2 linked regions of the Kordia sp. SMS9 genome follow. Each later gene encodes a partner of the first gene's protein in a complex. Links are inferred from orthologs where the notes say so. Each region holds a gene or a part of one and is shown in the gene's direction. Other genes may lie near its edges. The genes, in order: prfA and prmC.

Evidence for each region.
Region 2: the proteins of prfA (region 1) and prmC are in contact, whole or in part, in a crystal structure (PDB 2B3T), measured with the Escherichia coli proteins. The link is inferred for Kordia sp. SMS9 from one-to-one orthologs.

The regions. Positions count from the first base shown.
Region 1 is NZ_CP031153.1:5,112,597-5,128,517, reverse strand. What follows is about bases 6,273-9,206. They hold prfA (peptide chain release factor 1), read left to right. Parts: upstream 6,273-7,169; coding sequence 7,170-8,243; downstream 8,244-9,206. Other genes in these bases: pyrF (orotidine-5'-phosphate decarboxylase), read left to right, coding at 8,383-9,198; KORDIASMS9_RS23555 (hypothetical protein), read right to left, coding at 6,831-6,989; KORDIASMS9_RS21705 (hypothetical protein), read right to left, coding at 6,362-6,667. Also shown: KORDIASMS9_RS21745 (leucine-rich repeat domain-containing protein), read left to right, coding at 1-363; KORDIASMS9_RS21740 (T9SS type A sorting domain-containing protein), read left to right, coding at 544-1,365; KORDIASMS9_RS21735 (alpha/beta fold hydrolase), read left to right, coding at 1,561-3,222; KORDIASMS9_RS21730 (cytochrome c), read left to right, coding at 3,657-4,019; KORDIASMS9_RS21725 (YceI family protein), read left to right, coding at 4,042-4,587; KORDIASMS9_RS21720 (hypothetical protein), read left to right, coding at 4,565-4,969; KORDIASMS9_RS21715 (DUF5777 family beta-barrel protein), read left to right, coding at 4,975-5,826; KORDIASMS9_RS21710 (hypothetical protein), read right to left, coding at 5,927-6,196; KORDIASMS9_RS21690 (ABC transporter substrate-binding protein), read left to right, coding at 9,235-10,029; KORDIASMS9_RS21685 (hypothetical protein), read left to right, coding at 10,265-10,768; KORDIASMS9_RS21680 (hypothetical protein), read right to left, coding at 10,787-11,278; KORDIASMS9_RS21675 (hypothetical protein), read right to left, coding at 11,737-11,970; KORDIASMS9_RS21670 (M15 family metallopeptidase), read right to left, coding at 12,089-13,168; KORDIASMS9_RS21665 (hypothetical protein), read right to left, coding at 13,241-13,873; KORDIASMS9_RS21660 (cupin domain-containing protein), read right to left, coding at 13,982-14,419; KORDIASMS9_RS21655 (DUF2007 domain-containing protein), read right to left, coding at 14,523-14,726; and 2 more genes. UniProt on the Escherichia coli protein: Peptide chain release factor 1 directs the termination of translation in response to the peptide chain termination codons UAG and UAA.
Region 2 is NZ_CP031153.1:3,651,710-3,667,631, forward strand. The notes cover bases 6,203-9,137. They hold prmC (peptide chain release factor N(5)-glutamine methyltransferase), read left to right. Parts: upstream 6,203-7,201; coding sequence 7,202-8,074; downstream 8,075-9,137. Other genes in these bases: KORDIASMS9_RS15460 (hypothetical protein), read left to right, coding at 6,203-6,543; KORDIASMS9_RS15465 (hypothetical protein), read right to left, coding at 6,573-6,758; KORDIASMS9_RS23740 (TIGR00730 family Rossman fold protein), read left to right, coding at 8,162-8,737; KORDIASMS9_RS15475 (hypothetical protein), read right to left, coding at 8,734-9,137. In the rest of the region: KORDIASMS9_RS15440 (TonB-dependent receptor plug domain-containing protein), read right to left, coding at 162-2,687; KORDIASMS9_RS15445 (FecR family protein), read right to left, coding at 2,671-3,585; KORDIASMS9_RS15450 (RNA polymerase sigma factor), read right to left, coding at 3,632-4,156; KORDIASMS9_RS23730 (hypothetical protein), read left to right, coding at 4,268-6,049; more of KORDIASMS9_RS15460, read left to right, coding at 6,061-6,202; more of KORDIASMS9_RS15475, read right to left, coding at 9,138-9,249; KORDIASMS9_RS15480 (hypothetical protein), read right to left, coding at 9,282-9,800; KORDIASMS9_RS15485 (hypothetical protein), read right to left, coding at 9,838-10,338; KORDIASMS9_RS15490 (hypothetical protein), read right to left, coding at 10,412-10,912; KORDIASMS9_RS15495 (hypothetical protein), read right to left, coding at 10,926-11,417; KORDIASMS9_RS15500 (glycoside hydrolase family 2 protein), read right to left, coding at 11,463-14,000; KORDIASMS9_RS15505 (copper homeostasis protein CutC), read right to left, coding at 13,997-14,728; KORDIASMS9_RS15510 (DUF6261 family protein), read left to right, coding at 15,268-15,922. UniProt on the Escherichia coli protein: Methylates the class 1 translation termination release factors RF1/PrfA and RF2/PrfB on the glutamine residue of the universally conserved GGQ motif, i.e. on 'Gln-235' in RF1 and on 'Gln-252' in RF2.

The DNA.
Region 1 (15,921 bases):
AACGCCATCAATCCAATCACTTTTGGAATTAATGCACAAACCGATGCAGGAATGCCAGCAAACACGTTAGGAATGTGGGCAGGAAATGTAAATGGAGACAGCATTGTACAATACCAAGGAGGCACACCAGATACGACCGCAATATTGTCAGCAGCTTTAAATGATCCTGGAAACTTTCTCAACTTTTCCACATTCATCATCAACGGCTACAATGACAATGATGTGAATCTAAGTGGAACTACACAATACGAAGGTGGAGTAGCAGATTCGCCACTCATCTTACAAAATGTTTTAGCGCATCCAGGGAACTTTTTAAACTTTAGCACCTTTCAAATAGAAGAACAATTACCAACTCAAGATTAAAATGTCATATAAACCAAAACTATTTTTCCTTTTTAGAGGTGTTTTTTCCCTTTCGGGAAGATTTATGCAGCGTAAACACACGATATATGTGACATTAGCCAAATAAATTATCAACTCTGAAACTATGTTTCAAACACTAAACAATTACCAGAAAACTAAATACGAATACTAAATATTAACATGATGAACAAAATTACTTTTACAACCAATCTATTCATGGCAATTTACTGCCTATTTACCGTACAAATGAATGCCCAAGATGGCTATACGTACACACTAATTGACAATGGAAATTACAGTTTCTCTGTTGGAGCGGTGCCGAATGCGAGCGCATCTAACTTTGCAACCTCTGTACAGAGTTACGGATTCACCATTATTGTGCCTGACGGAGTTACCGCAACGGTAACCTCTTCTCTTGGAGGAGCTGCAAGTGCTACGTTCTTCGACGGAACCAATGTAGCACAACCAACAATTGACGGATACTTAATAACAGAAACTTTGGGAAGTCCTGCATCATTACCAGCACCATCTGCAGGAACAACGACATCAATAGTAACATTTCAAATAAATGGCGCACCAACAAGCGGAACTCTAGAAATATTAGCCAACAATTCTGCATTAGCAACGACAGTAACTCCGTTAAAAAGTTTCATGCAAGCAGATATGATTGACAACGGAACCGCAGAATTTGTCAATGTAGTAGACCCAAATGCTTCTGGATTATCTGGAACGCCTTCATTTGATTTTTCTACCCTTTCGGTAGAAGATACACTACTAGAAAACCTTTCGGTTTATCCAAATCCTGCTGTGACTACAGTAAACATTAAAAGCCCTGAAACACGTATTGAACGTATTGAAATATACAATGTGAACGGACAAATGGTAAAAACGCAAAACACACGTTTAGAAACGATAGATGTTAACAACCTACAAAGCGGAATGTACCTCATGAAACTTTACAGTGAAGAAGCAAGCAAAACCATCAAATTGATAAAAAAATAATGGTACAACCCCAAATTGTAACCATTGCATGTAATAATGAAACACAATAACTTTTATGTTCCAAATTAGGATAAATATCAATTTTTTGATAGCTTAACTCATATATAGAAGTTTATTTTTTTATGGTAAGTTGAAAATTATTATTACATAGTAACCTACGCTATGGCTTAGTATTAAATAGCATAAAATATACAGATGATTCCTAAAATACAATACACAAAAAGCGGAAACCTTAGCATTGCCTACCAAGTTTTTGGTTCTGGCCCGATAGATTTGGTGTACATTCCAGGTTGGATTTCCAACATCGACTGGATGTGGGCGTGTCCAGAATTGGTAGACTTTTTTCAAGAACTTGGAAAATCAGTGCGCATCATTCTTTTTGATAAAAGAGGCACAGGTTTGTCCGATCGTATTGTGGAATTGTCTACGCTAGAAGAACGCATGGAAGATATCAAAGCCGTCATGGATGCCACCAATTCCAAAAAAGCCATTCTATTTGGACATTCGGAAGGCGGAAGTGTTTCGGCTTTATTCAGCGCCACGTATCCAAATCGTGTGATTGCATTGATTACATTTGGAATTTTTGCAAAACGAAGATATTCCGAAGATTATCCTTGGGCGCCAACGGATGAAGAACGTCAAAAGGTGTACGACATGATAGAAAATGACTGGGGAAGTGGAGAAATGAACCTAGAATCCTTAGTGCCATCCAAAGCAAACGATCGGCAATTTATGAGCTGGTTGGCAAGTTACTTTCGTTCAGGTGCAAGCCCAAGAGCTGCCATGAAACTCACCAAAATGAACACACAAGTAAACATCATTGATATCTTAGAGTATATAAAAGTACCTACGTTGTTAATGCAGCGTACCAACGACATTGATGTAAAAATTGAAGAAGGCAAATTCATTGCAGAACGCATCAACGATGCAAAATTTGTAGAATTTGACGGAAACGATCATCTATTTTGGGCTGGAAATACCAGAGAAGTGTTGGACGAAATGAAAACATTCATTCGTCAATTGCCTCCGTGTGATGGTTGTTATAAAAAAAGACTCTCTACCATTTTATTCGGACAAATCATCAACGCTTCTAACTTCAGTGTAAAATCTCAGGAATTGGATGATTTCATCATTCAAAATGGAGGAACCATCATCAGCAAAGAAAAAAAGTTTTTTATGGCTGCGTTTGAAGTGCCAAGCAAAGCCATTGCTTCGGGAATCAACATATTAAATGATTTAAAAGCAAAAGGAATACCATTTTCGGCTGGTATTTACATGAAAGAAAGTGCTGCAAATCATGACGATCCTTTAACGAAAAGAGACAATTACATGATTGCGTCAATTTTATCGTTGATAAAGCCAAACAAAATTTTAGTAACACAAGCCATCAAACATTTGCTGTCAGGTGTCGCATTCAATTTCTCGAAAGATACGTCCATTTTAACCTATAAAACGCATCAACTTTGCAAGTTGTATCATGTAACAGATACATCAAATACAGAAGTGAAAACATCATTTCCGTATGGTTTTTCAAAATATGATTCATTCCTAGAAGATGTCATAAAAATTATTGATGAACACCTAGATAACAATGCTTTTGGTGTGGAAATGCTCACGCGAGAAACAGGCGTGAGTGAACGAAAATTACAACGTCGCATAAAAGATGCAACTGGAAAATCGCCAAGTCAGCTCATCACATTCATCCGACTCAACAAAGCGAAAACTGCATTGTTAGCCAATTCGGACACTGTGGCTGAAATAGCGTTTAAATATGGCTTTTCAAGTCCGTCGTACTTCTCCAAATGCTTCAAAAAAGAATTTGGTGTGCGTCCTACGGAAGTTGCCGCAATGAATTAAAATGCTATGTATTTGATTCATAATAAATTAAAAATAGTATAAACTATTAAAAATACGTCAAACTGTCGGAAAATTACTAGTAAAAAGCGGATTCGTTACAGGGAAGCATTCAAAATGCGACTACTTTTATTTTTTAGAATCCTACCAATACGAGTTGTACAAAGACACAAAAGAACAAGCATGAAAAACTCAGAAATAATCACAGAATCATCCAAAAACAGGATTCCTTTTCAAGGGGTATATTTCCGCTTCAAGCAATTTCTTTAGTATTTACAAGGGAAAATGGTGTTAATTTACACTGTTTTAGAAATGATGGGGAAAAATTGTGTAACTAAAGACAATAGTCTAAATTCATAAAAAATTAGTACGTTCAGAAAAAGAAAAAGAATCAGCAAAATCATAATAAACCTAACATAAGAATTAAATTAAAAACAATGTATCGAAAAGTAACTTTAGTAATAGTATCAGTAGTCATTGCTACACTTTACAACTGTACCACGAATACGATTGACGAAGTGGAAATTGAAGATTTACCACCAATTGTAGAAAGTGTAACGTATGACGATGATGTAGCGCCTATTCTCAACAGTACCTGTGTAGGTTGCCACAGTGGACCAAGTGCAAACGCAGGTTTACAATTAGATGGATATGCCAACGCCAGAGCAGGCGTGGAGCAAGGAAACGTAATCAATCGTATCAATAATGCCTCCAACCCAATGCCACCATCAGGGCAAATGCCGCCAGAAAACCGTCAAATTATTGAACAATGGGCAGCAGATGGATTTTTAGAAAATTAAATCAACACCAATAATAAACAATATGAAGAAATTACTACACCTGTGCTTGTTTTTAGCAGTCGGAACTGTTGCAGCACAAAAATACTATACCAAAACAGGAACGACCGATTTCAAAGCTTCGGTAGAAGCATTTGAGCCAGTAGAAGCAAAAAGTAACAGTACAACAGCGGTCTTAAAAGTGGACTCTGGCGAATTAGCAGCGTTGCTATTTATCAAATCATTTCACTTCAAAGTAGCGTTGATGGAAGAACATTTTAACGAAAACTATATGGATTCGGATAAATTTCCAAAAGCAACTTTCAAAGGAAAACTAGAAGGTTTCAATATGTCCGATCTATCCAGTACAGCCAAAGAATACAACTTGACAGGAACACTTACGGTAAGAGGAAAAGCCAAAGAAGTAGCCACTACAGCAAAAGTTTCCAAAAATGGAGACAAAATAATGGTTGCATCATTTCTTTCTGTAAAACCACAAGATTTCGGAATTGAAATTCCAAGTATTGTTCGTGAAAAAATAGCTAAAGAAATTAACATCACTTTGAATTATGAGCTTATCGAAAAAAAGTAAAAAAAGAATACTCATTGCCTTAGTCGTACTAGTCATTGTTGGAGTTGGAGGATATTTATACATCTACAAAGCTCACAAAACGCTAGATGATATGGAAGTTGTGTACACAGGAAGTGCCCAAGAATTTGAAAGTAAAATGGAAGCCAACGCAGATGAATGGTCAAAAGCAGGCGATAAAGTCATTGAAGTAACGGGCGTTATCACAGCAAAAGACGTAAAAGGGATTTCCGTGGATGGAAGTTTCTACTTTCAACTCGAAGAAGGAACCAAAACCGACAACTTAACAGAAGACCAAAAAATAAGAATCAAAGGAAGAATCATTGGTTACGACGATTTGCTTGGCGAATTGAAACTAGATAAAGCCATCATTCTCAAAAAATAATACAAATGAAACATTATTACATATTTCTTTTATGCTGTTTGAGCAGTATAAGTTTGCTTGCGCAAGATGATTTACTTGACGAATTAGAAGACGAAGCAACACCAGAAACCTTTGTGTCGCCAGCATTTAAGGCGATGCGAATTATGAATATACAATCGACAAAAGTCGCAGCAAAAGGCGATTTTTATCTATATGTATCACACCGATTTGGAACCTTAGATGACGGATTGACCACATTTTTCGGATTTGACAATGCCAATACAAGAATTCAATTGGTATACGGACTTTTTGAAGGTTGGCAATTTGGAATCAGTAGAGAATCGTTGCGCCAAACCTATGCGCTTTCTACAAAAATGAAGCTAAAAGATCAGTCAGATGCCTTTCCCGTAAGTTTGGTTGGGTATGCTACCGCGAATATCAACACGCAAGTACGAAAAGATCGCTTTCCGTTCTTAACGTTTGAAGATCGTTTAAGCTATACCACACAACTATTAATCTCAAGAAGATTTAACAACAGCTTTTCTTTGGAATTGGCACCATCGTATGTGCGTCACAACTTAACGTTAGAGTCTTCGCAAAAACACGATCAATTTGCCATGGGAATCGGTGGACGCTTAAAAGTAAGCAAACGTATGTCGATCAATATGGATTATGCGTATAACTTTAGTAGAGCGGATGATACTGCCTTTAAAAATCCATTAACAATTGGTGTGGATATTGAAACTGGCGGACACGTATTTCAATTGTTATTCTCTAATGCACAATCGACAAACGAACCAGGATTTTTAAGTTATGGAGAAGGCGATTGGACTGACGGCGATATTTTCTTCGGATTCAACATTGTACGTGTATTCTAAAAAATATAAATCTTACCCAAAATAACCTACAGCAAAGGCTTTCATGTATTTGAAAGCCTTTGTTATTTTGTGTCATTTTATGTATAAATTGGTATAACTTTTACCAACAAGCCAAAGTTGGAGCATCTGTTGTGCAGCCTACTATGGTTTGACAATCAAAAGAATGACAAGCCGCAGATGGACATGCATCCGAAGGATTTGGACAACCGTCCGAAACTGGACAGATATCTGGATATACAGATTTTGGCGGACCGCAACAAGTATCAGTGACGCACAAAAATGAGCCGCCAACAATTTGATGTGTAGAAAAATTAGAAACTTTTGACTTGGAAAGTTGTAATTTTTTTAGCAATAATTTTTGTTTTTTCATGATTATAAATTTTGAGTGTATACGTCTCAAAGCTATCAAAATGGAATTGCTAAATAAAGAAATAAAAGTAATACTGTGTAAATGGTAATAAAATGAAAATAATTGGTATAAAAAAAGCTTTCAAATACATGAAAGCCTTTCTTGTTTGTGATTTAAAAATAATTCTTAGTAGCATTGAACTCCTGGAGGACAAACTGAATCAGATTGACATCCAATTTGTGTGAATCCACATCCGTTTGTAGGTGCTGGACAACCATAACCAACGGTTACGCATGCATCAGTATATTGAGGACAACCGTCAGTTTCTTGTGGGCAACCAAAAGTTCCGCCACATCCAAATTCACTAGGAAAACATGGCTCCGCAGTTCCTGTCCACGACTGAAATCCTCCTTTTAATCCATCAGATTCCAATGATGCTACTCTCGACTTTTTTAATGCTAATTGTTTTAAATTAATTTGCTTTTTTTTCATGATATATAGGTTTGTGGTTAAGCTATAAAACTACTAAGAAATGATGGATGTTGCCGATGGAAAATCCGTAATAATAGTAATGTTTGTAAAAAAGAAAACTGCATCATCTTCCGAAGAAAATGATGCAGCTATACATTTAAAATATGCAATTCGTAAAGTATCTTTAACTTTGTGTACCACAATCGCGTTTCGTATCAGGACATGGCGTTCCATCTCCTAAAGAAGTGCAGTCACTATCAATAGGAATGCTGTGCAATCCTCCCTTTAATGATGAAATAATACTTTTGTTTAATTTTAATGAATTCAAATCTCTTTTTTTCATGTGTGTTCATTTTAATGGTTACTCAATATTCTAGTACTAAATGTGCAATTTTAAAGTAAGATAATTCAATTCTATTCAAAAGAAAATTGCGACATTGTAGAAAGTGTTTTAGATCATCAATAGAAAACTATAAACAATCAATAAAAATTGTAAATTTGCAAACCTGAAAAGAGAAGTTCCATGTTAGAAAAGTTAGAAATAGTAAAGCAACGTTTTGATGAGGTGAATGATTTAATTATTCAACCAGACATCATTGCAGATCAAAAAAGATACGTACAACTCAATAAAGAATATAAAGATCTTAAAATACTCGTAGAAAAACGCGATGTATACAAAGAACTCATAGACAACATTGCCGAAGCTGAAGAAATTATTTCTGATGGAAGCGATGCCGAAATGGTAGAAATGGCAAAAATGCAATTGGATGAAGCTAAAGATGCATTGCCAGTGTTGGAAGAAGAAATTAAATTCTTATTAATCCCTAAAGATCCAGAAGATAGTAAAAATGTAGTGGTGGAAGTACGCGCAGGAACTGGAGGAGACGAAGCCAGTATTTTTGCGGGAGACTTACACCGAATGTATACAAAATATTGCGAAGGTCGCGGTTGGAATGTAAGCGTAGTAGATTACAGTGAAGGAACTTCTGGCGGGTTCAAAGAAATTATTTTTGAAGTCTCTGGTGAAGATGTATACGGAACCATGAAGTTTGAAGCTGGTGTGCATCGTGTACAACGTGTGCCACAAACAGAAACGCAAGGCCGTGTACACACAAGTGCAGCAACCGTCATGGTATTGCCTGAAGCCGAAGAATTTGATGTAGAATTAGACATGAACGATGTACGAATAGAACGTACCACCTCTACAGGACCTGGAGGACAATCGGTAAACACAACGTATTCTGCCATTCGATTGCATCACGGACCATCGGGATTAGTGGTAAGTTGTCAAGATCAAAAATCGTCACATAAAAACTTAGAAAAAGCGTTGAAAGTTTTACGTTCGCGTTTGTATGAAAAGGAATTGGAAAAGAAATTGGCAGCAGATTCTGCTCGTCGTAAAAGCATGGTTTCTTCAGGTGATAGAAGTGCCAAAATTAGAACCTACAATTATCCACAAGGTCGTGTCACGGACCACAGAATTGGATTGACACTGTACGATTTGTCAAACATTATCAATGGAGATATTCAAAAGATTTTAGATGAATTGATGCTTGTTGAAAATACAGAAAAGTTAAAAGAAGCGAGTGAGTTTTAATGTAGTTGTCAGTTAGTAGTTGTCTGTTGTTTGTGTGTTATGAAAAAATCCCTTATGTAAAGCAACCAGCAACAAACAACTAACAACTAACAACTAACAACCAGCAACTAGCAGTTAACAACCAGCAACAAAAATAACAATGACCACAACACAACTAATTGCAGAAATTCATAAAAAGAAATCATTTCTATGTATAGGATTGGATGTGGATTTGAATAAGATTCCAAAATTCCTGTTAGAAACTGACGATCCGATTTTTGAGTTTAACAAAGCAATTATTGATGCTACACAGCATTTAGCAGTCGCTTACAAACCCAATACGGCATTTTATGAAGCATACGGAATTAAAGGTTGGCAAGCATTGGAAAAAACGATTCAATATCTAAACACCAAGCATCCTGAAATTTTTACGATCGCCGATGCAAAACGCGGCGATATCGGAAATACGTCGAGCATGTATGCGAAAGCGTTTTTTGAAGATTTAGCTTTCGATTCGGTAACAGTGGCACCATATATGGGGAAAGATTCGGTAGAACCTTTTTTAGCTTTTGAAGGAAAACATACTATTTTATTGGCGTTGACTTCCAATAAAGGCGCGTTCGATTTTCAAACGAAAACTATTGAAGGGAAAGAAGTGTACAAACATGTGCTAGAAACGTCTAAAACATGGGAGAACAGCGAAAATTTAATGTACGTAGTTGGTGCGACGAAAGCTTCTTTTTTAGGAGAAATCCGAGCGATTGTTCCTGAGAGCTTTCTACTCGTTCCTGGTGTGGGTGCGCAAGGCGGAAACTTACAGGACGTTTGCAAATACGGAATGACAGACACGGTTGGTTTGTTGATCAATTCTTCTCGTGGGATTATCTACGCATCCAACGAAGCAGATTTTGCATCTGCAGCAGCGAAAAAAGCACAAGAATTACAAGTGCAAATGGCTGTAATATTAACGAAATAACCTTTCAATTATAACTAATACAGCGCCTGTCGAAGTATGGAATTCACCGATCAAATGCAACGAACTTTTACGTTGGAAAAACCACCGCAGCGAATTGTTTCGTTAGTGCCATCGCAAACAGAATTGTTATATGATTTAGGGTTGGAAGAACGCATTGTGGGGATCACCAAATTTTGTGTACATCCGTATCATTTTAAAAGTACCAAAACCGTTGTGGGTGGCACAAAAAATATTAAATTAGAAAAAATAAAGGAATTACACCCCGATTTGATTCTCTGCAACAAAGAAGAAAACAGCAAAGAAATTGTTGAAGAACTGGAGAAATTATTTCCTGTACATGTTTCGGATGTAAAAAATATTGATGAATCTATGGAAATGATTTCGCAATATGGTGCCATGTTGAAGTGCAACACAGAAGCTTCAAAAATTAACAATAAGATTCAATTTTATTTAAAAGATTTTCAAGAATTTGTCAGAGACATTCCCGTGCAAAAGGTAGCCTATTTTATTTGGCGAAAACCTTGGATGGTAGCGGGAGAAGATACGTTTATCAATTATTTATTGACACTGTGCAAATTTGAAAATATATACGCATCACACGGAAGATATCCAGAAGTAGAAATCAAAAAAATGCGTTTAGAAGGCAATCCAGCTATTGTAATGCTATCTTCAGAGCCATATCCTTTTAAAGAGGAACACGCGTTTGAACTTGGACGATGTACGCAGCATGCAAAAATCGTTTTTGTAGACGGCGAATATTTTAGTTGGTATGGTTCACGACTTGCGAAAGCTTTTGAGTACTTTAAACAATTACATAAAAAAATCGGGTAATGAGACCCGATTTTCTATTTTTTAACTAACCCAAAAAATGTTGTAGTAGAATTTTACAACAGTACAAATATAGGATGAAAACCTAGATTTATATGTTAAGAGAATATTAGAAATTGATTAAAAAATGTTAATTAATGCAAAAGTTTAGGGTTTGAGTATCAGTGAAAAAGCTTTTTTTTGATGGAGACATTAAAATTTACAGTATCTTAATTCCCATAAATTAATTCCTCATAGTATGAAAAAATTACTACTCATTTGTATTGCAATAGCTTCGTTTACATTGACAGCACAACAAAGCAAATGTAAATGTTGTACCGAAAACCATCAAGCGTTTGACTTTTGGGTAGGAACTTGGAAAGTCACCAATCCCGATGGTACTTTTGCAGGAAATAATACAATTACTAAAATTGAAGATGATTGTGTGTTACGCGAAAATTGGACAAGTGCGAAGGCAAAGTATACCGGAACAAGCTATAATTTTTACAATGCTCAGAAAAAACAATGGGAACAAATTTGGATCGACAATCAAGGCGCGAGTTTGCATCTAAAAGGAGATAGAGTAGGAAACCAAATGATTTTAATGAGCGATGAGCTTACTTCTCCGAAAGGTCAAAAATATGTAAACAGAGTTACGTGGACACTCAACAAAAATGGTTCGGTTCGGCAACATTGGGAAACTTCGAACGATCAAAAAACCTGGAAAACTGCGTTTGATGGTTTGTATGTAAAAGTCAAATAGCTATTGGAAAATAGATACCTATTCTTTTAGAGCCTGTTTAGCTTTTTTATCCAAAGTACGTCCTGAATAATCTTTCAACTTATACTCCATATATGTTTTAAAGACATTGTATAAAGTAGCATCTTTAGCGGTTCCACCTGCGACTTTTTTAGAACCGTGTCCTAGCATTGGCGGATCTAACCCCAACTTTCTAGCGGCATTCACAAGTGTTACATGTGAGTCTTCACAATAACTCCAGCAATGTTTTTCCATTGCTTCTTCATCGTTCCAACCTTCTTTTACTATTTTATACATTTTAGGCGGACCAATTTTTTCATCCTTTTTCTTCTTGCCTAATTGATAAATAAGATGGGTGCTATCTGGACTTTCAGAAGAATTTTTTAAAGCGTTTTTTTCTATAAGTTGATGCGGACGATTATCCACGAATTCAAAAGGAGCATTCTTTTTTGATAATGTAATATTACCCACTGCTTTTTGTTGCTTTTTTGATTTTTTGGCAGAATGATACATATAATATTTTTAATGAAGTTACAGAATATTATATAATGAACAGACTGTATACTACATAAAAACAGAAGTTGTATACGATTTGTATACGCTACATTTTGAATTTCCGCCAATTCACGGAATCGTCATACGTATAACTTGTATTCGCCTAGCTCTTGTATTAGATTCGTTTCATTATTAATTCTAAAATATAATGAAATGAAAAAAAAGAATCTAACATCGCTCAAGTTAAATAAGAAATCAATTTCTTCACTGAATGGGGAGAATATATCTGGTGGATACATTGATATTTCGAAACTTATCGGTTGTATTACAGGTCCTTGTCCTCCTGATAGATTAACCGATCATTGTGTACCATCAACTTCTTGTCCTCCACCTTCTGAGTCATGTTTACCATGTTGGGATTAAATGTTTGCGAACTTTGATTTGCTTTTTATTTTTTCTGAAAGAAACAACAATGATTACCAACGAATTTGATACGGATACAATTCATACACCGCATTGTCTTCGTTAATAGTATTTCCTAGTTTGCCTTCACGATTTGCGGATTCAAATGATTGCGTTACTTGCGCTGAGTTTCCTAATTTTTGAAGGCAAATTGCTTTGTAATGAATAACTTCCGCGAAATTTGAATATAAGTGTAATGCAACATCAAACGTAGCAATAGCATTGTTGTATTGTTCTAGTTCGTACAACCACCAAACTCGTTGTGATGATAGTAATATCTTCCAAATTCATCCGATCTAATGTCTAAAATATTTGGACGAAGTTCCACATCAACTTCTGCGTTATAAAATAAAACGATAGCTAAGGCTATACTTTTCCAAGTTGTACAGCTTCTTGCATCGCTTGATAGCGTTTTTTCCAAACAGCTCTGTCTTTGTTCAAATGATCGTCGATATGTACAGGATCTTTGGTGTTGAAATTTCCGCCCCAGCGCAATTCAGGGTCGTCAATAATTAGGCTTAAAAAGTACTTTACAGGCTCGGGAACGTTTGGATACTTAGTCAATACTTTTGAGTTTGCCCATTGTCCATTACCATACTGTAAATTCATATCAATTCCGTGTCCTGCTAGATGATTGGAAAACGTAGCTGGCGGTACAATTGCACCTTGCACATTGGTAGTGGTTCGAAACGAACTTGTTACGTACACAAAAACATTGGCTTTTTTGGCATAACCGTTAATTTTTTCGAGCGCAGGCACAAATTCAACATCAGCTCTACAGGGTTTTCCTGAAAAATTAGAAGCTTCAAATAACACCAAAGGCGATTTTTTATTGGGAAGATTTTTAGGTGCCAAATCGCTCCAACTACTTCCATAATATCGTTTGATGTCTTTTAGGAAAAGATCAATCAACGGTCGTGTGAGCGAGTCGCCATCAGAGTCAATTCCGTTGTCATTGGCATATTTTATAACTGCATTTCGGGTGCTATTTCCATAAAAACCATCGGCACCAAACTTTTCAAAATTCAATTGTTCGCCATAGCCTTCTGTATTCAAAAATACTTGAATTGCTGTAACGCTCATTTTTGTGCCTTTGGAAATGTACTTTTTAGTACGAAGATCAGAATCGTGAATTGCCCACAACACATACATTTCTGGGAGAAAATCGTGTCGTTCTAAAATCAACTTAGCCAAATCGTCCGTAACAGATTTTCCATCACTTTGAAAATTATTTTTTTTGGCAAAAGCAGCAACTGCCGCAGTTGTAGCATTTCCATAATCGCCATCAGCTTGGTAATTGTCCCACTTTAATTCTTTGCGAAAGCCCAATTCGAAAAGCGTTCGTTGCAAATCGGTAATCAATACTTTATCTGTTGATTCTTGAAATAACGATTGATCAATATTTCTTTTTTTTAACGCTGCTTCTAGCAGATTTGAACATTCCATAATGATAACTTTTTAAGTGTGAGCAATGTACTAAAAATTATAAGCAGAAAAAAAGGGTGAAAACACTTAGATTTAGCCCAAATCATCAATATATCCACTCGCAGCACCTGATCTTTTAGGTCTATTTTCTTTCCTTAAAACGCCCGTGAGTTTGTCAAACTGAGTTCTTGTAACTTTTCCTTTTTTCCATTGATACTGCTTTGCAAGTCTAAAAGCATATTTATTGTAATTTGGATGACTTCCACCACCTTTAATATGGTGCATTTTCCCTTTGTCTAAACGTGTTAAACGTAAGTGATTGGTTCTACGTCTGCCAGAAGGTAGCATCATTCCGTTTGTAGCACTATTTGCCCAAGACTTCGGAATTCCGTAATCTCTGCACACTTGTGCAGGAATTAAATGTTGTGCTTCTCTTCCGCGTTTCCATTTTTTAAAATCAACCCTTTTAACTTTTTTTCCTCCACCTAATTTAAAGCGCTCTCTTGCTAATTTTGCAGAATCTCCATATTTGCCTTTGCCAAGTTGAATTACTTGTCTTTGTAATACTTGATCTTTATTTTTTTGATGAAATAAATGTTCTTCAAGACTTGAAACAGCTCTATTATCAACCAATTGGAAAATCGCACCACGATTCGGCTTTTTTTGTAAACTATGTGCAACGGCAAGTTGTTTACCTGGAACTATTGTTTGACGATTTCGATACACGTAAAATTTTCTTTTGGTGATTAATTTCCATAGAAATTTAAAAAATATTTTACTTGAGAGTTTGTTTTTAGGTACAAAAAATGCAGTATGTCTACGAAATGTATATGTTTACAGAAATGAAATCCCATACTTGCTGGCAAGCTCACTCCTTTTTTCGGGAGAAACATCTTTGCCCAATTGTTTCATTTCGTTAAAGAAGTTTTCAAAATTTTGACCAGGAATTACATAATTCAATACGCGCGCCGTTTCTTCACCCAAGGTCTTAATACCGTGTTGTATGTTTCTAGGTAAATAAATAATTGTTCCTTCTTTTGCGTGTATCGTTTCATCGCCTAGCATCAATTCGACTTCGCCTTCGAGTACATGAAAAATCTCGTCTTCTTTGGTGTGAACATGTAGCGGAACTTCACTTCCTTTCGGCATCAATCCTTCTACTAAATACACATCGCCAGCAGTTTGTTCCGAATTTAATAATAAATTGCGCATGCCGCCTAAAAGTGAATCCGTTTTTTCTTCAGGAGTAATGATTTTTGGTGTTCTCGTCATAATAGACTTGTTTGTTGCGCTAGTATTTTAGTGAGTTTATAAATTGATGTTACCTAAAAAGCAGGAAGAAGCATTCAACGCCTAATTCGTAATTTCATCAAGTCTATTTTAAATCAGCAAGCAGCTCCAATGCTTTTTCCGCATCTTCTTTGGCAACATGCAATTCAATATCGCCGCCTAACATTCCTGCATACGAACGATCCATTTTATTGATTTCAAAATAGTTAATTCCGGCTTCACTTAAAATATGTTTGGCGTCCATTGCCTGAATCTGTTCGTTGGTTGTGTATATTTTTATTCTATCCATGGTGTGTAATTAAGAGTTATCTTAATAAGGTACAAAATTGCTACGAATTTAGTGTGTAAAAAGAACAAAAATTCCAATGAAAAACGCAGTATTTTATCAAACTCGCTGAAAGTGAGAAACTAACAATGAGAAGTTATTTTCATTCAATCTTTTCACCTTTTCAATTTTCAATTAATAACCAAAATCAATCGTGCTGATAACAAAATCCGCTACCTTTTACTTTACGTCGGCAACGTTTTCCAGACTTTGTCCGCGCACCACAAAGTGACGTTGTATTTTTTGATGAATTAGAAGCGTTTTTAGGTGAATTTTGATCTTGTTTTGTATGTTGAAAACAATAGCCATTTGCCAGATGTGTTTTATGTTGACAACGAGTTCCTTTTTGAGTAATGTCTTTGCAGCGAACTGTTTTTTTGGAAGTTCCCACAGATTTATCTCTTAGATTATTTCCTTTCCGTAACTTATGTTTTGGAGGTGGTTTGCAAATTTTACAAGGTGTTAATTGATACTGATCAATTTCCGAAACGCCTGATAATTTGCTAGAAACATTTTCCACCATTCTACACGAACTCAAATGATATCGCGCTCCCGAAGGTGTTTTGTAGACATTTTGGGCTTGGCAATACCATGAAACTGTAGCAAAAAAGAATATGGAGAAAAGATATTTCATCTGTTACTTAACTCGTTTACCATGAACACTTCCTTTTGAAGCTGCGGCAGTTCCGGAAAAATGTCCTTTCAATTCATTATTTTCCAATGCAACAACAAAACTTCCTGTACTTTCTCGTAATTTACCTTTCAGTATGTACGTACAATAAATACTATCATTTTTATATTTCCCTGTAATTATTAGCGGATCATGTTCATTTGAAGGCAGTTCTTTATTGTCATACTTCCACTTTTCTCCATCACCTTTAATTTGCTCACTATTTTGCATAAAATGTATTTTATACTCACTCACTTTTCCTTGATACGCATTATGCATTGTTTCGTTAACTTGAAAACTTACATACCATTCTCCAGTAATATCTGCATTGGATGAAAACAAATTCTTAATCTTATTAATGTTTAAAAATAAGGCAACTAAGACACCAATAAAAGTTATAATTGCAGCAATTCTTTGTAGCTTTTTAGTCATCTTACATTGTGGTTTTAATATGTAATAATAAGTAAAAAAACTATTAATTGTTTACGG
Region 2 (15,922 bases), 1.5 Mb from region 1 along the record:
CATTGATACAAAAAAGTATTGAAACACCCTGCGACTAAAGTAGTTATTTGTGGTGTGGCAATTTATGGAATCCTTAAAGTTTCAAAATACTTTAATAATGATTATGCAGAACTTATTCGAGCATCAAAGAACTTGAGTAATGCTCGTAAATAGTAATGAATTTAATTAAAATATAACCTACATGAAAAATTAGGTGTCATACCTAATGAAAAACGCCGTATATCAGAAACAGTATCTTGAGGATTAATTCGGTAATATTTTTCTATTTGGTTGTTCGTGTTTAGTACATTCCAGAGGGCAAATGCAAAATCTAATCGCATCTTTTCTGATAATTGGTAAGCATATTTAGCTGAAAAGTCCAATCGAAGGTACTCTTCCAATCGTGAAGAGTTTACTTTCTCATAGTTGATTTCTCCATTGGAAGTTTCATTACCAGCAACAGGCATTGTCATAGGTTTGCCTGTTCTCCAATTTAATCCTAAACCTAATTTTAAAGAATTGTAAGAATAGGTAATCCCCGAAGTTATTGCATGTGTTATGTCATAATTGCTCACAAACGGATTGGCTTCTAATGAATTGAATGTATATTCATTGTTCATATATGAATAACTAAGCCACATATTTAGACGATCAAGTCGTTTTCTGAGCAGCACATCAATTCCATAAACGCTATACTGCCCATTTGCTTTTGTAAATTCATATTGATTTTGAAAACCCTGACTTTGTGTTGTAATTCCGTCAACTTCTTTAAAATATGCTTCTGCACTTGCCAACCAATTGTTTTTTTGATAATTGAGTCCAACAGACATTTGCCTGCTGGTAAGCACAGGAATATCGTTATCATTCGATAATTGCCAACGTCTTTTTTCAATTCCTAAAAAATCATTTTGAAAGTTGATAATTTGTGACGTGTTTTGGTGCTTAAATTCTGCTTGTGCCTCAACGATAAAATCATTCAAAAACGTATGACTCAAACTAAATCTAGGTTCAATGATGTGTTTTTGAAACTTATCAAGATAGTTATAACGTCCTCCCAAACTGATTTGTGTGTTTTTGTCATTTGAACTGTAGTTAATTCCTGTAAAGAAAGCATGCGTGCGTAACACTTCAGAAATTAACAAACGAATTAAAGGAATATCAATGTCGTCTAAATTAGTTACTTCGGTTTCTACAAAATGATATCCCGCAGTAATGGTAAAGTTGTCATTATACAGATAATTCAATTTTAATTTTGCACTGGTTTCTGAAACTTTATTTTCTTGTAAAAACCGTTGCGCATCTAAAACATTGGCATTGATGGCTTTTAACTTATAGTCTGTTTCATAAATTTCAAGCGTTGTAAACAATTTATCTCTCCAATTATTTTTAAAATACAATCCTGCTGCAAAACTATTTTGTTGTAAGTTACTTTCTCTGGAATCTTCTACAGTATCCGTTGACAATGTTTCGGTAAAACGCAATGTATTAGACACAAAAATTCCATTCAATCGCAATTCATTACGATCGTCTATGTTATATAACCAACGAAAAGAAGTGTCAAAAAAATCAAAGCTTTTGTCAGAATTGATAATATTTTCTTGATTCTCTTGAACTTCTGTATCCTGCTCTATTTGCTCAAAATAGGCATTATATGCAGGCGTTTCTATCAGGTCATTAATTGATTTCCTCGCCGCAATTTGTATGGATGATTTTTTACCAAGTGGTGTGTCAAAGAATATATTGGCATCGGTAAAATTTACTCCAACACTTCCTTTAAAAGTTGTTGAAATGTTTTTAGCCGTTTCCATAGCTATTGTTCCTGAAACACCATCAGTTTCGCTCGTATCTGTACCATTTTTTAATAATTGAACGTTTTGGGTAATTTGAGGATTGTACATCGAAATCAATCCAAAAAAATGTCCTGATTGATACATTTTAATACCATCCCATTTGATTAGATTTTGATCGTGAGTGCCGCCACGTATATTTAGGTTTGAAACAGTTTCATTGGTGCTTTGAATACCTGGGAAAGCCTGAACAGCTTGCAAGACATCATTTTCTATCATTCCTGGCAACATGTCAAAATTTTTAAAATTTAAAGTGAATGAGCCATTGCTAAGTTTGCTAATTCCTGATGCGATGTAGTTGGAGATAATGACACTTGAAAGTGATTCGGTTTGTTGTATAAGATATACGCTTCCGCATCCTTTTTCGGTAAAGTTTTCACTAATACGTTGCACGGTTTTATAAGATATGTGACGTATGGTGATGATTTCTTTTGGAGAAGAAATTTGCAAGCGAAAAAAACCATTTTCATCACTTGTTGTAGCGTTTGTTATGCCTTGAACGGTCGCTGCTTCAATAGGAGCATTTGTGTCATTATTTTTTAAAAAACCACAAACGATTACTCCTTTTTTTAACTTTACAATAATGAACCGACTGTCAATTTTTTGAAATGTAAACTTTGTTTCTCTTTCGAGCTGAAGTAATATTTTGGAAAGTGATGTTGAAAAATCGGGCGTCGTTACACTTACTTCTTTGAGTTGTTCTTGTGAATAATTAAATTCGACTTGAAACTCTTTCTTCACATTTTCTAAAACTGCAATTAAAGACTCTTTGTCAGTACTTGAAATTCGATTTTGTCCAAAACTACAAGTAGTAAGGAGCAAAACCATGAAAATTACATATATGTTATTGGTTAACTTCATATACGATTACACTTTTTTTGGCACTCATTTCAAAGCGTAAATTCATAGGTTCGGTAACTGATCGCAAGGCTTTTTGCAGATCATCATGCTGAAAACCTCCTGTAAAGCGTTGATCATTGTTAATGTTTTCTGTGGAAATGTTTACATCAAATTGACGCGCTATCTCGTCAAACACTTCTTGGATCGGAACTGCCGAAAATGAACTTAGATTTTGCGTCCAATACGGTTTTGTATTGTTCAGTTTTCGTTCTGTCAATTCATTATTTAAGATCACAAATTGATCGCCTTGTTTCAAAATACGTTGACGCGTTCCTGCTAAAACTTTAACAACACCTTCATAACATGTTACCTCAAAATAGTTCGTTCGTTTTTTTACATTGAATTGCGTTCCTACAACACGAACTGTGTCTTTTTCAGCAATCACATCAAATGTTTCTCCTTTGGCAACTTTAAAAAAAGCTTCTCCATTTAGTTGTATCATTCGCTCATTGCTCCAATTCTTTTTATCATACGTAATTGACGATTCAGCGTTGAGCACAATTTCGGAAGCATCCGGTAATACAATGTTCGTTTTTTCGCTCGCCGTGGTGGTGATAGTCGTTAAGGAATCATTCAAAAAGAAAAGATAGAATCCCACAAAAACCACAAATACAGCTGCAATTTTCATCAATGGCATCCATACTTTTGAAAAACCTCTTTTTTGCGATTGCGCAACTAATTTTTTCGCTTTAAACGTTTCATAATCATCAACCGTGTGAAAGTTTGACGCTTTAAATCGTTGCGCATTTTTGATGATGGACTGATAATATTCAAAATCAGCACTTTGTTCAAAATCCTTCAATTCAGATTCTGAAAGCTCGCCATTCAGCCATTTTTGTATCAAATTATCATTGTCCATTTCTAGTACATTTTATATATAACAACTCATGGTTAAAAATCCCTGATTATTTTAAATTAAATCCTTCTAATTGTTCTTTTAGTATCATAAAAGCTCTGTGAACTCTATATTCTACTACTTTTACAGTAACTCCTAGCATGGCTGCAATTTCTTTTTGTTTTTTGTTTTCTGCCTTACTTAATAAAAAAGCGACACGGTATTCCTCTTTCATATCCTCTAAAATAGCATTGTATTTTTGTAAAAACTCTGCTTCTTGCATAATAAACTCTGGACTTTCGTGGGTATGCGTTTTGGTATTCGCTTTTTGATAATTGAGTTTTACCTTTTCATGTTTCAATTGATTCAATACCATATTATTTGCTACTGTAAACAGAAAAGATTTAGCTTTTGCGGGCGAAACTGTATTACAATTGTTCCAAAGTTTTAAAAAAGCTTCTTGCGTAGTATCATTCGGATTGCACGTACTTCCATACTTATAGTATAAAAAATCGTGTATACTTTTGGAAAGCTTTCGATAGAGGCTTTCAAAAATACGTTCTTCACAAACCGTTGTTTCTAGTTCTTTTTTCACAAAAAAAATATTGAAATCAAGATAGGTAAAAAATTTTTAAAAAAAGTCAGGGATTTTAATTTCGTGGTTGTTGTATAGTAAAAGAAGGAAAAAATAAAATCCCAAATAATTATGAAAACACTCACACAACTTTTAACAACCGCTTTATTTTTAGCGCTTGTGTTTACTTCCTGTAGAACAGAAGACATGGAAGTTATTGAAGCGCCGCAGGAACAAACATTAGATATCAACTCACCTGTAAAAACGTTGATGCAACGAACTGCAACTAATGATGGTTCTTTTGATAATATCATTGATAATGCAAACTGTATTTCTGTTCAATTGCCAGTTACAGTCGTAGTTAACGGATTGCAAATCATTGTAGATTCGGAAGATGATTTTGAAACGATTGAAGCTATTTTTGAAGAATTTGAAGATGACAATGACGATTTGATCATTGAATTTCCAATCACTATTATTTTAGTTGATTTTACAGAAGTTGTGATTAACAATGCAGCCGAATTCGCCACATTTACAGACAATTGTGCTGGCGAAAATGAAGCAGATGACGATATTGAATGTTTGGATTTTAACTATCCAATTGTTGCTTCGTTCTTTAATACAAATAATGAATTGATAGAAACGATTTCTATCATGAATGATGCACAAATGTATGCGTTTATTGAAAATATAGATGTCAATGATATCATTACGGTTCAATTCCCGATTAGCGTGACTACGTATGATGGCGAAACGATCACCATCAATAATTTTGCGGAATTGGAAAACGTTATTAATACCTACGATGATGCTTGCGATGAAGACGATGACAACGATTATGATGATGATGATTGCGACAATTGTACCAATGATCAATTAGCAACTGTGTTAAGTCAATGTTCCAATTGGACAGTTGATAAGTTAGAACGAAATGACAACGACTTGGAAGATATGTATGTAGGTTATAAATTCAACTTTGCAACGGATGGAAGTGTTCAAGTAGCGTTTGGGAATGATACTTTTACAGGAACTTGGCAATCTTCTGGAAGCGGAAATGGGATTACAGTAGCGATTACGATTCCTGATTTACCAGACTTTAACGCATCGTGGAATCTTCACGAAATAGAACAAGAAGGCGATGAAACCAAAGTTGATTTGCGATTGGGTGATGATCGTTTGCGATTTGAAAGCGACTGTTCTTCTACAGGAAATAATGGAATTGTTGATGATACTGCTTTGGTAAACGCACTCACAATGGGCGATTGGTACATTACCTATTATTTTGATGAAACGGATGAAACAGCGGACTACGCGGATTATAAATTTAACTTTTCTTCGGACGGATCGGCAACAGCTAACTTAATGGGTGCAATTACGGATGGTTTTTGGAATACTGGAGTTGGTGATGATACGCCTTTGGAATTGAACTTAAATTTTGGCACAACAATTCCACTAGATGAATTGGCAGAAGATTGGGATGTGTTGGAAGTTACCAATGACATTATACGTTTAAAAGATGTAAGTGGTGGCGATGGAAGTATTGATTACTTAACTTTTGAACGAAATCCTTCTGGCGGAGGCGGCAACACGAACTTAGATGTCATTTTAACAACAGGCATTTGGATAGTAGATTCGTATACTGACGACGGCGTAGATGAAACGGCAGATTATAACGGATATCAACTCACATTTGCTAATAATGGTACCGTACAGGCTGTCAATGGTGCAACCATTAACGGAACTTGGGATGTACAGAGTTCTGGCAGTGTTTTACTACTAAATTTTGGAGCCATTCCGTTTGATGAATTTAACGATGATTGGGATGTGATTTCTATTTCTGACACGCAAGTACAATTACAAGATGTCAGCGGTGGCGGTGGTGGCACAGATACATTAACACTTTCTAAACTATAAAAACACTTCTTATGAAAACACGACTTTATTTAGGCTTTTTAGTCATGCTGAGTTTCTCTTTGATGTCAACAACTTGCGATACAGACGATGATGTTGTCATTGACAATTCGCAAACCATTGCTGAAATTAAGGATATTGCAGAAACCAATACTTGGAGAATTACCAGTTATGTAGACTCTGGACAAGACGAAACCAACGATTTTAACAATTATACTTTTACTTTTGCTGATGGCGGAACCGTTACAGCGAGTAATGGAACCGATCAAGTACAAGGAACATGGTCAGTAACCGATAGTAGCAACAGTAATGATGATAGTAGTTCTGATGATGATATCGACTTTACTATTTCGTTCAACGTGCCTAACACAAGCAATTTCTTTGATTTGAATGACGATTGGGATATTATTAGTTATTCTTCTACCACCATAAGTTTACAAGATGTTAGCGGAGGAAACGGTGGAACAGATACCTTAGTTTTCCAAAGAAATAATTAATCTTTTTTTGCCCTAAAAAGTCTTGATAGTTAGTTTTGATTAAGAGCAATTTTAAGCTGTTTTATTACAATTTCTATCATTGTAGTATGACTTGTTTTAAAACGCTCCCAAAGTCTATCCAAAGAACCAATCACGTTAGCTAAATGTGGTTGGTTTTCTTTTGTAGGAGTGTTGTATGATGTATTTTCCTTTCTTCCTTCGATTAGCACTACCATTTTTCACAAGAGAAAAGTACTAATATTATAGATAAACCACAATGTTTTCACCCAATTTATGCAGGCAATTTATAACGCTTTTTCCCGCGAACATGCGCAATAGAAACCCCATCAATCAATAGTACTAATTGCGCATAACTCAGCTTGATACTGGTGACAGCTTCATCATAAACTGGTAATTCAAAATGACTATCTTCGCACGCAACAGATACAGTCTTGAAAAAGCACTATATTGACGAGCGAATCGTAGATAAAGCCATCAAAGAATTAGATATATTTGAAGAATGAAAAAAATAATAAAACGGTACTCTTATAAAAATCAAGAAAATAGAATTTTAAGAAAGTAAGCGTAAGTCCATATAATAGGGCGTTTGAAAATAAATTTATCGAAAATCAATAAACTAACTGACAGCGAACAGCGAAAGCGATCTAATTAAAAAACCTTGCTACTAAAAGACATACAAGACATATTTCACAAAGAATTGGACGACATTTACGGAAAGAATGAAGTGGATAGCTTCTTTTTTATGCTGACAGAAGCGTATGTTGGTTTGGAGCGATTTGCGTTGGTGTTAACGCCTGATTTTGTCATTACCAAAGCGCAAGAAACGCCGCTATTTGAAGCGTTGAGCGAATTGAAACTTGAAAAACCGATTCAGCATATTTTAGGAAAAGCGCACTTTTATGGTTTGGATTTTTTTGTCAATGAACACACCTTAATTCCACGACCAGAAACGGAAGAATTGGTGGCTTTGATTTTACTCAATATAAAAAAACTTTTTAAAGATAAACCGCTTCGAATTTTAGATATTGGTACAGGAAGTGGCTGTATTGCCATTGCTTTGCAGAAAAATTTACCCAACGCCGACGTATACGCGCTCGATATTTCAGAAGATGCGTTGAAAGTGGCACAAAAAAACGCAGAACGTAATGATGTTTCTGTCGAATTCATGCAGGCAGATGTATTGTCTTTGAAAGACTTGAACGTGTTTGAAGAAGACGAATTGTTGTTTGATCTTATTGTATCGAATCCGCCGTATGTGCGGAATTTGGAAAAAGCTGAAATGCAGAAAAATGTGTTGGAATACGAACCAGATTCCGCGTTGTTTGTAGCAGATGACAATCCGTTGGTTTTTTATGATCAAATTGCCAATCTCGCGAAAGCATACTTGCAACCAAACGGAAGCTTGTATTTTGAAATCAATCAATATTTAGGACAGGAAATGGTGGAAATGCTCAAGGAAAAGCAATTTCATAATATAGAGTTGCGAAAAGATATTTTTGGTGTGGATCGGATGGTCTTGGCAACGATATAGATGGATACTATTAAATTACAAATGAAAATATAGTTTCAATCAACAATCAACAATCAACAATCAACAAATTAACGAATCAACAAATACATGAAAAGCATCGCCATTTATTGTGGAAGTAGTTTAGGAAACGATCCGAAAATCGTTGCAGACGCTGCCGAATTGGGAAAGAAATTAGCCGAAGAAAATATTACTGTTATTTATGGTGGCGCCAGAATTGGAATTATGGGAACGGTTGCCAATACTGCTTTGAAACATGAAGGAAAAGTGATTGGTGTGATTCCTGAATTTTTGAAACGCAAAGAAGTTGTTCATACTGAACTCACGGAATTGCACACCACAGAGACCATGGTAGAACGCAAAATGAAAATGATTGATATGGCAGAAGGATTCATTGCATTGCCTGGTGGATTTGGAACACTAGAAGAGCTTTTTGAAGTCATCACCGCTTTGCAATTGGCTCAAATGGAACATCCTGTGGCAATTTTAAATAGCAATGGATATTATGACCAACTTATCGCGATGATGCAAACTATGATGCAGAAAGAATTGTTGAAACCTAAGAATTTTGACATGTTGATCATTGAAACAGACATTCAAATCTTGTTAGAACGCATGCGTAATTTTGTTCCAAAAACAACACCAAAATGGTTGAAAACCAATTAATTTATATTCTTTTCTATAAGACTTCTTACAATCAAAGGAGCATATTTGTCTTCCATTAGAAAGGCATCTACTTTGGTTCGGTACGTTACATTATTGTGTTTAAAAAATAACTTTCCTTGAATGCCTGTGAAACCATCTTCCGCTTTTTCTTCATAGGTGAAATCTACGAATTCAATAGCACTCCATTTGATCTTAAAGGTCTTAGCATTTTCTTGGAGTTCAGTGTATTCTTTAGTGATTTTTGCATGGTATTCTTCAGTGGTTAATCTATTGATTTCTCTTTTAGTATAACTTTCTTCAGCATCAACATGTTTGGTGGTATATGCTTTCAATTCCTCTAACGTTAACAAGCTATAAATAAACTCTTTATCAGAAGTGTTTTCAAAATTTTGTAAGAGCTTAAACGCATACATGCCTAATGCTTCTGGCATATCCACTTTTTTATTTATCTGAGCAAACGCTGAAAAGCTAATTGTTAGCGATAGTATGAAGAGGAATAGTGTTTTTTTCATGAGAAGTTGTGTTAAAATGTTGATAAGCTATATTATTCGGTAGGTTCTTTTTGTTTGAGTCTGTTTGCAATGACAGGAATGTACTTATTTTCAAGTTTTAAAGCAGTGGTTCGAACTTCATAAATGGTATCTTTAAACGTAAAAAGCAATTCTCCACCAATTCCTGTCAAACCATCAGCAGTACGTTCTTTAAAGTCAAATTGATAAAATGTAATGGCATTCCAATCAATATTATACTTTTCTCCGCCAGCTTTGATGTCATTGTAAGCCTTATTGGTGAGATTCTCGTAATTTTCTTTTTTAATACTTTCAATGCTTTTGATCGTTTCTTGTGAAAGTGTATCCGCATATTTTTTTCCATACGCTTTGATTTCCTCTAGCGTAAGCAGCTTGTTTTTAAAGTCTTCTAACGAAGTATTTTCAAAGTTTTTCAACAGATGTACTACATACGGACCTACATCTTCACTTTTGGAAAGGCGTTTTGATTGTTGACAAGAAAGAAAGAGTGTAGTGGCGATCAATACGATCAACACAAAAGATAGTTTTTTCATAAAACAGCCATATTCGTTGCGGTTAAAGATAAAAAAATTATAGATTCATTTCCCAGAAGGAGAACAATTCTAATAAGCCTGCTGTTTTGGGAGTGGACAACCAATGAATTTTAATGCTGTAATTTGCTTTGCTATTTTTGAAGCGTAAAACTCCTGCAATCAGCGTAACTCCATAGTCGCTATATTTTCGATATTCAAAATCAACATACTCCATATCTTTCCAAGTAATATAATTTTTCATTTCTCCTACTTTAAATTGGTGATATAAGTCGTTGATAGCTTCTGCATAACTGTCTTTGTCTAAAGGTGCATCGTAGAAAGCTTTTCTGGCAGCTGCTCCAATATCAGACATCGTGTTGTGGAGTTCATTGTACGATATAAAGTGCTTTTCAAAATTACTTTCAGAAAGCGTATCGAGCGTTTGCAATATGCCAAGCACATGTGTTCCTACATTGCTGGGCGCTACATGTTTTTCATCACAAGAAGAAAGGACGTATATATAACTCAACACAATAATAACAAGCACTAATTTTTTCATGAAAATGATTTGTTTTGAGGATAATTATTGGATTTGGCAAGTTTTAAAAGTGTATGACACATGCCAATAGGTGTTATTCCACGCGTTGCAATCCGCCCAAACCTAACAGCCCAGAAACATTTAAATCTGTCAGCCAATATATACCGATTTTGAAGTTTTCTTGATTTTTCTTAAAAAACAATGTTCCAAAATTTAGCGTCATGCTTCGGTTTCTGGTCGTTTGGTGTTTATAATCTACATACTCAATATCTTTCCAGAGGATGTAATTATTAGCTCCTTCTACACGGATGTTGTCAAAAATATAATTTATGTCAGAATTATACGTTTCTGAGGTCATTTGAGCAATCTTAGGAATTAACTTTTCACCTTCTTTAATAGTATTGATCATACTTTTAAGTTGCTCAAAAGCGATAAAGTTTTCACGGAATGTTTCTTTCGGAAGCGTATCAAGCGTTTTCAAAATTTGAAACACATGTTTGCCTACATTGGAGTGCGATACATAATTAGAGTCGCACGCATGGAACATTCCCGAAAGGGATACACAAATTAGGAGAATATATACTTTTTTCATCATGAAAAATCAAAGATTATTGCTTTCGTACAGGTTCAATGTTTGATAAATTGAACAAGCGTTGTTGGTTTTTAAAAGTAATGGAAACAATTTTAGTGACAAACTTTTTTTCGTTGAAATCAAACGCGACAAATCCGTCTTGAAAAGCAACGCCACTTTCATTTCGTACCGTATACGGATATTCTCTAAACGTAATGTTTCTCCAGTCAATATGATAACGATAGCCCGATTCTTGAATCATTTCGTAGGCTTGCTGTAGTCGCATAGTGTGTGTTTCTTTTGAAACATTCGTAATAGCATTTCTGAACGTATCTTCAATCGTACTGTCTTTGGCAAACTCCCGCAGTTCTTCTAAACTGATGAAGTAAGAATTAAATTCTTCTTGGGAAAGATTGCGCATATTCTGTAATAGTTGAAACGTATAGTTCCCAATAATTTCTTCGGGCTTTGGTTTGGAAGTGCAGGAAATAATGAAAGTTAGAATAACGATATATACAGCTTTTTTCATAAGTTGAAAGTCTAATTGAAGGCTAAAATACCAAAAAAGGCACGATTATTTTACAATAGGTTGTTGAATTCCATTCAAGGTCTTAAATGCTAAATCATCAATATGCTCAGCTTCTGTGGTAAACGTAATGGTAACTGTTTGATTTGGCAATACATCAAAGAAATTATCTGAAAAATGTCCTTTAGCTTTGGTATGAAAGAATACATCTTTTTGTAACGTCTTGGCAGAAACTTCAATGGTGAATCCAACTTCGGTTTTGGTGACTTTCGTCGAAATAGTTTCTTCAGGTAAGTTCAATTCTTTTGGACGTGCCACGTAGAATAGGGAAGTTGAGGTTGAACTCGAAGCTGAAGTTGAATTTGAAGCATTCGCAGTCTGAGCGGAGTCGAAGACTGCTTTCATTACATAATCGCTTGGATTGGCATTGATGTCTGAAACAGGCGTTTCCGCAACTAATAGACTTGTGTTTGCAGGGACTTTTATGTTTTTCTTTATTTCATGAATTTTTGATCCTTCAAAATCTAAAAAACTAAGGTTTAATTCACCTTCCAAGGCTTCTAATTTATCAGAAACAATATACGTGTGAATGGTATCATTTTCCACCACAGAAGAAATCAACACGTCTTCAAAAGACTTTTTTGTTTTGTAATGCAGCGCTTTCCAATTCCCCATAAAATCTATGCTCGACCATGAAACTACGGGCCAACAATCGTTTAATTGCCAATACAAACTTCCCATACAATACGGCATGGCACGGCGTTGTGCTTCCATGCCCATTGTCATACCTTTGGCTTGCGTTAATTGACTCGTATATACATAATCGTCACCCGAAGTTGGTACCGGATAATCGCGTTCCATATATTCACGAATCAGTTTGAAACCGCGCGGATGCTTTTGATGCGTACTATAACTGTCGTGATTGATGCTAATACTATCTTCTCCCGTAAAATACCGAATGGCTTCATACGAAGGAAACGACTGAAACCCGAATTCGCTCATAAAACGCGGTACTTTTTCTTCAAAACGTTCAAACGGAAATGCATCGTGCCAAACGCCCCAATCGTGCGCATCGCCTTCAAATTGAAAACGTGCATCGCCGCGTCCGTAACTTGGGGAACTTTCCCAATAGGAAATAGACGGATTGTATTTGGCAACCGTTTCTGGAAGAATTCGATTAAAGACTGTCACATAACTATCCCAGATTTCTTTTTTCTGAGCTTCTGTTTTATCAGTTTGCCAACCCCAACGATGCCACGCTTCATTGTTTTCATTGTTTCCACACCAAAGTGCAATAGAAGCATAGTTTCGCAATCGCTTTACTTGATCAATCGCTTCTTGCTGTACACTTTCTAAAAATGCTGCATCTCCGGGATACATCGCGCAAGCGAACATAAAATCTTGCCAGACTAGTATTCCTTTTTCATCACATAATTTGTAAAAGATATCATTTTCATAAATTCCGCCGCCCCAAACGCGCAACATATTCATATTGGCACCGACAACATCATTTAATAATTTTTCATAATGTGCATCCGTCACTTTGTCTTGCATGCTGTGTTGCGGAATGTAATTGGCACCTTTCATAAACACCGGAACGCCATTGAGTTTAAAATAAAAGGTTTCTCCTGCTTTGTCTTTATCTCGAATTAATTGAATGGTTCGCAAACCAACTTTTGCCGTTTCTTGTCCTTTGATGTCGTTTCCTTGCTTTAGTGTGACGTCAAACTCATATAAATGTGGTTCGCCCAAATTATACGTCCACCAACGTTTTGGGTTTTTAATTTGAAATCGTGTTGCGTATGTATGTGTGCCTTTGTAAATAGGTGTTTTGGCTGTATGTGTTGTTTCGCCGTATTTTATCTCGAAAGAAGCATCATTTACATCTTCATCAGAGGAAATCGTATATTCTACACTCAATGAAGCCAGTGAATCCGTTAGTGATTCTTGTTTAAAATACACATCGTCCAACTTCATATTGTTCCACGACGTAATTTTGATCGGTTTCCAAATTCCCGAAGTATTTACAATCGGTCCCCAATCCCAACCGTATTGAAATTGTGCTTTTCGTGTAAATACACGTGCGCCAGGCGGCAATATGTAATCTAATTTCGCCGTTTCTTTTTCTTCTTGAATGCTCGTTTTTTGAAAGTGAATCTGTAAGGAATTGCTCGCTTTCGCTAGATTTTTAATGTCGAAAGTCCATGTACGGAACGCATTGTTGGTTTTTCCGAGTAATGAATCGTTGAGGTAAATTTGTGCGTAGGTGTCCAAACCTTCAAAAGTCAGTTCGATATTCGATTTTTGCAACGTTTTTGCGTCAAGCTCGAATGTGGTTTGATAGTCCCAATTTTTCGTAGGAACCCATTGAACGCTGAGTTCGTTTGCGCCAAAAAACGGATCTTGGATTTTTGTATGATTTAATAAGTCTGAATATACATTGCCTGGGACACTTGCCGAATTCCATGTTGAATCTGTCGTTGCTTTGAATTCCCAGTTTTGGTGAATGTTTGCAACCGTTGGCACTTCCGTTTTTGCACAACTAATTAATATGAGGACTGCTAAGAGCGGTAAAAGTTTGTTCATAATTTGGTGTGAATGCGTGCTAGGATTTGTTTTATTTTTTCGGTGTTGGAAATTGGGATGTGTGTATCGCTTATAAATTTCTCACTATTCATGCTGATGTTTGGTGTGTTGATGGTTTGCTGAAAACTCGTAGCCGAACTGTGAATTTCTTGAAATCCAGCATCAATGAAGAGTTGCACATTTTCTGGATTGATTCCGCCGCCAGGCAGTATAATCAAACGATTTGGAACTATTTTTTGCAATGTTTGAAGCAACTCGATGCCTTTTTCTGCATTTTCTGCTTGTCCTGAAGTCAACACACGAGCTACGCCCAAATCTGCTAATTGTACAATGGCTTCTGTCGGATTTGGTGTCCAATCAAACGCGCGGTGAAACGTGAATGACATTGGTTTGGCGAGTTCTACGAGTTCTTGGGTTCGTTCTAAATCTATAGTGAAATCTTTGTGCAGCACTCCAGAAACAATTCCGCTACAGCCCAATTCTTTACATAGAATAATATTCGCTTTCATGATGTTGAATTCTGCATCTGAATAGGTAAAATTGCCACTTCTCGGACGAATTAGCACTTGCACAGGAATTTTGACATCGTGCATTACTTTTTTGAGCAATCCGTACGAAGGTGTGATGCCGCCAACTGCCAATTCCGAACACAATTCGATACGCTGTGCACCAGCTGTTGATGCATTTATGGAAGATTGATACGAATTTGCGCAGATTTCTAGAAGCATTGTTTTTTGGTTTTGGGTTTAGGTCGCTTCATTTTGCTAGGCTCAATGTGAACGCTTTTTGGTTTTTCTTTTTTGCTTCGCTTTTGTTGTCAGTTAGGAGTTGTCAGTTAGTATCTAATCATGTTCTTTGTTTTTACACTAAACTCTTCAACTTTAACTTCATTCCCAAAGATATCATTTAAAATTATTTTTTGTTGCGCTAAATCTTTCAATTATTGATATGATTTTTATTGATTAAACAGTGGAGCGTGGTCTTTTCGTTTTTAGCGGGAAGCTTGTTGCAGCGTTGCAGGAATGTTTTGTATGTTTCGGAATGCTAATTACAGTTTAGTAATTCATTTTCCGCAAAGAGAAAATTAAGAAAACAATTTTGTAATTAATATTCCGAAAGAAGTAATTATAAGAAACAGTTTTGTTTTTTAGAATCCGAATATAAATAATTGTTAAAACGTTACTGTATTCATAATCCCGAATCTAATTTATGAATGAAAATATAATTATATTAGTATGCTCGATTGAATCATTAGAAAAAACATAAAATGAACAACTTTCCGTCACCTTCGTTAAAAAACTATCGCAATAGCGAGTTTTTGCAATTTATGAAAGATGCGTTGAAATTGCTTGATAGCTATGATGTATTTGCTTTAGAGTTGATGAACGAACAAAACCATTTTGAAACTGCGATTCAAGCCTTAGCGTCGGTTTTTGAAACTGAACAAGAACGACCTTTAACAAATGAATTGACATTACTCGACAACCAACGCGATCAATTGTATGTGGGAATTCGTCATTTATTAAGAGGAAATAAGTATCATTTTGACGCAACCAAACAAGCGGCAGCTAAGCGTTTACATACACATTTTCAAAGTTATGGAAAGGATGTACACCGCATGGCATATCAATCCCAAACGGCACTGATTTCCAATATGATGCAAGAATGGCATACCGAAAAAGATTTACAAGCAGCTGTTGCATCGCTACAATTGTCAGAGTGGGCTAGTAGGCTCCAAACTGTCAATACAGAATTTGGCAAATTGTTTGTAGCAAGAATCTCAGAAATCACTGCTAATGATGCACCTACTTTCACCAGTCTACGCATTCATGCAAAAACTACCTATCGTATGTTGGTAGCGCGTATTTTAGCTTTTAAAACCTTAGATGTTCATGAAGATTATGCAAAATTGTATGCTGAAA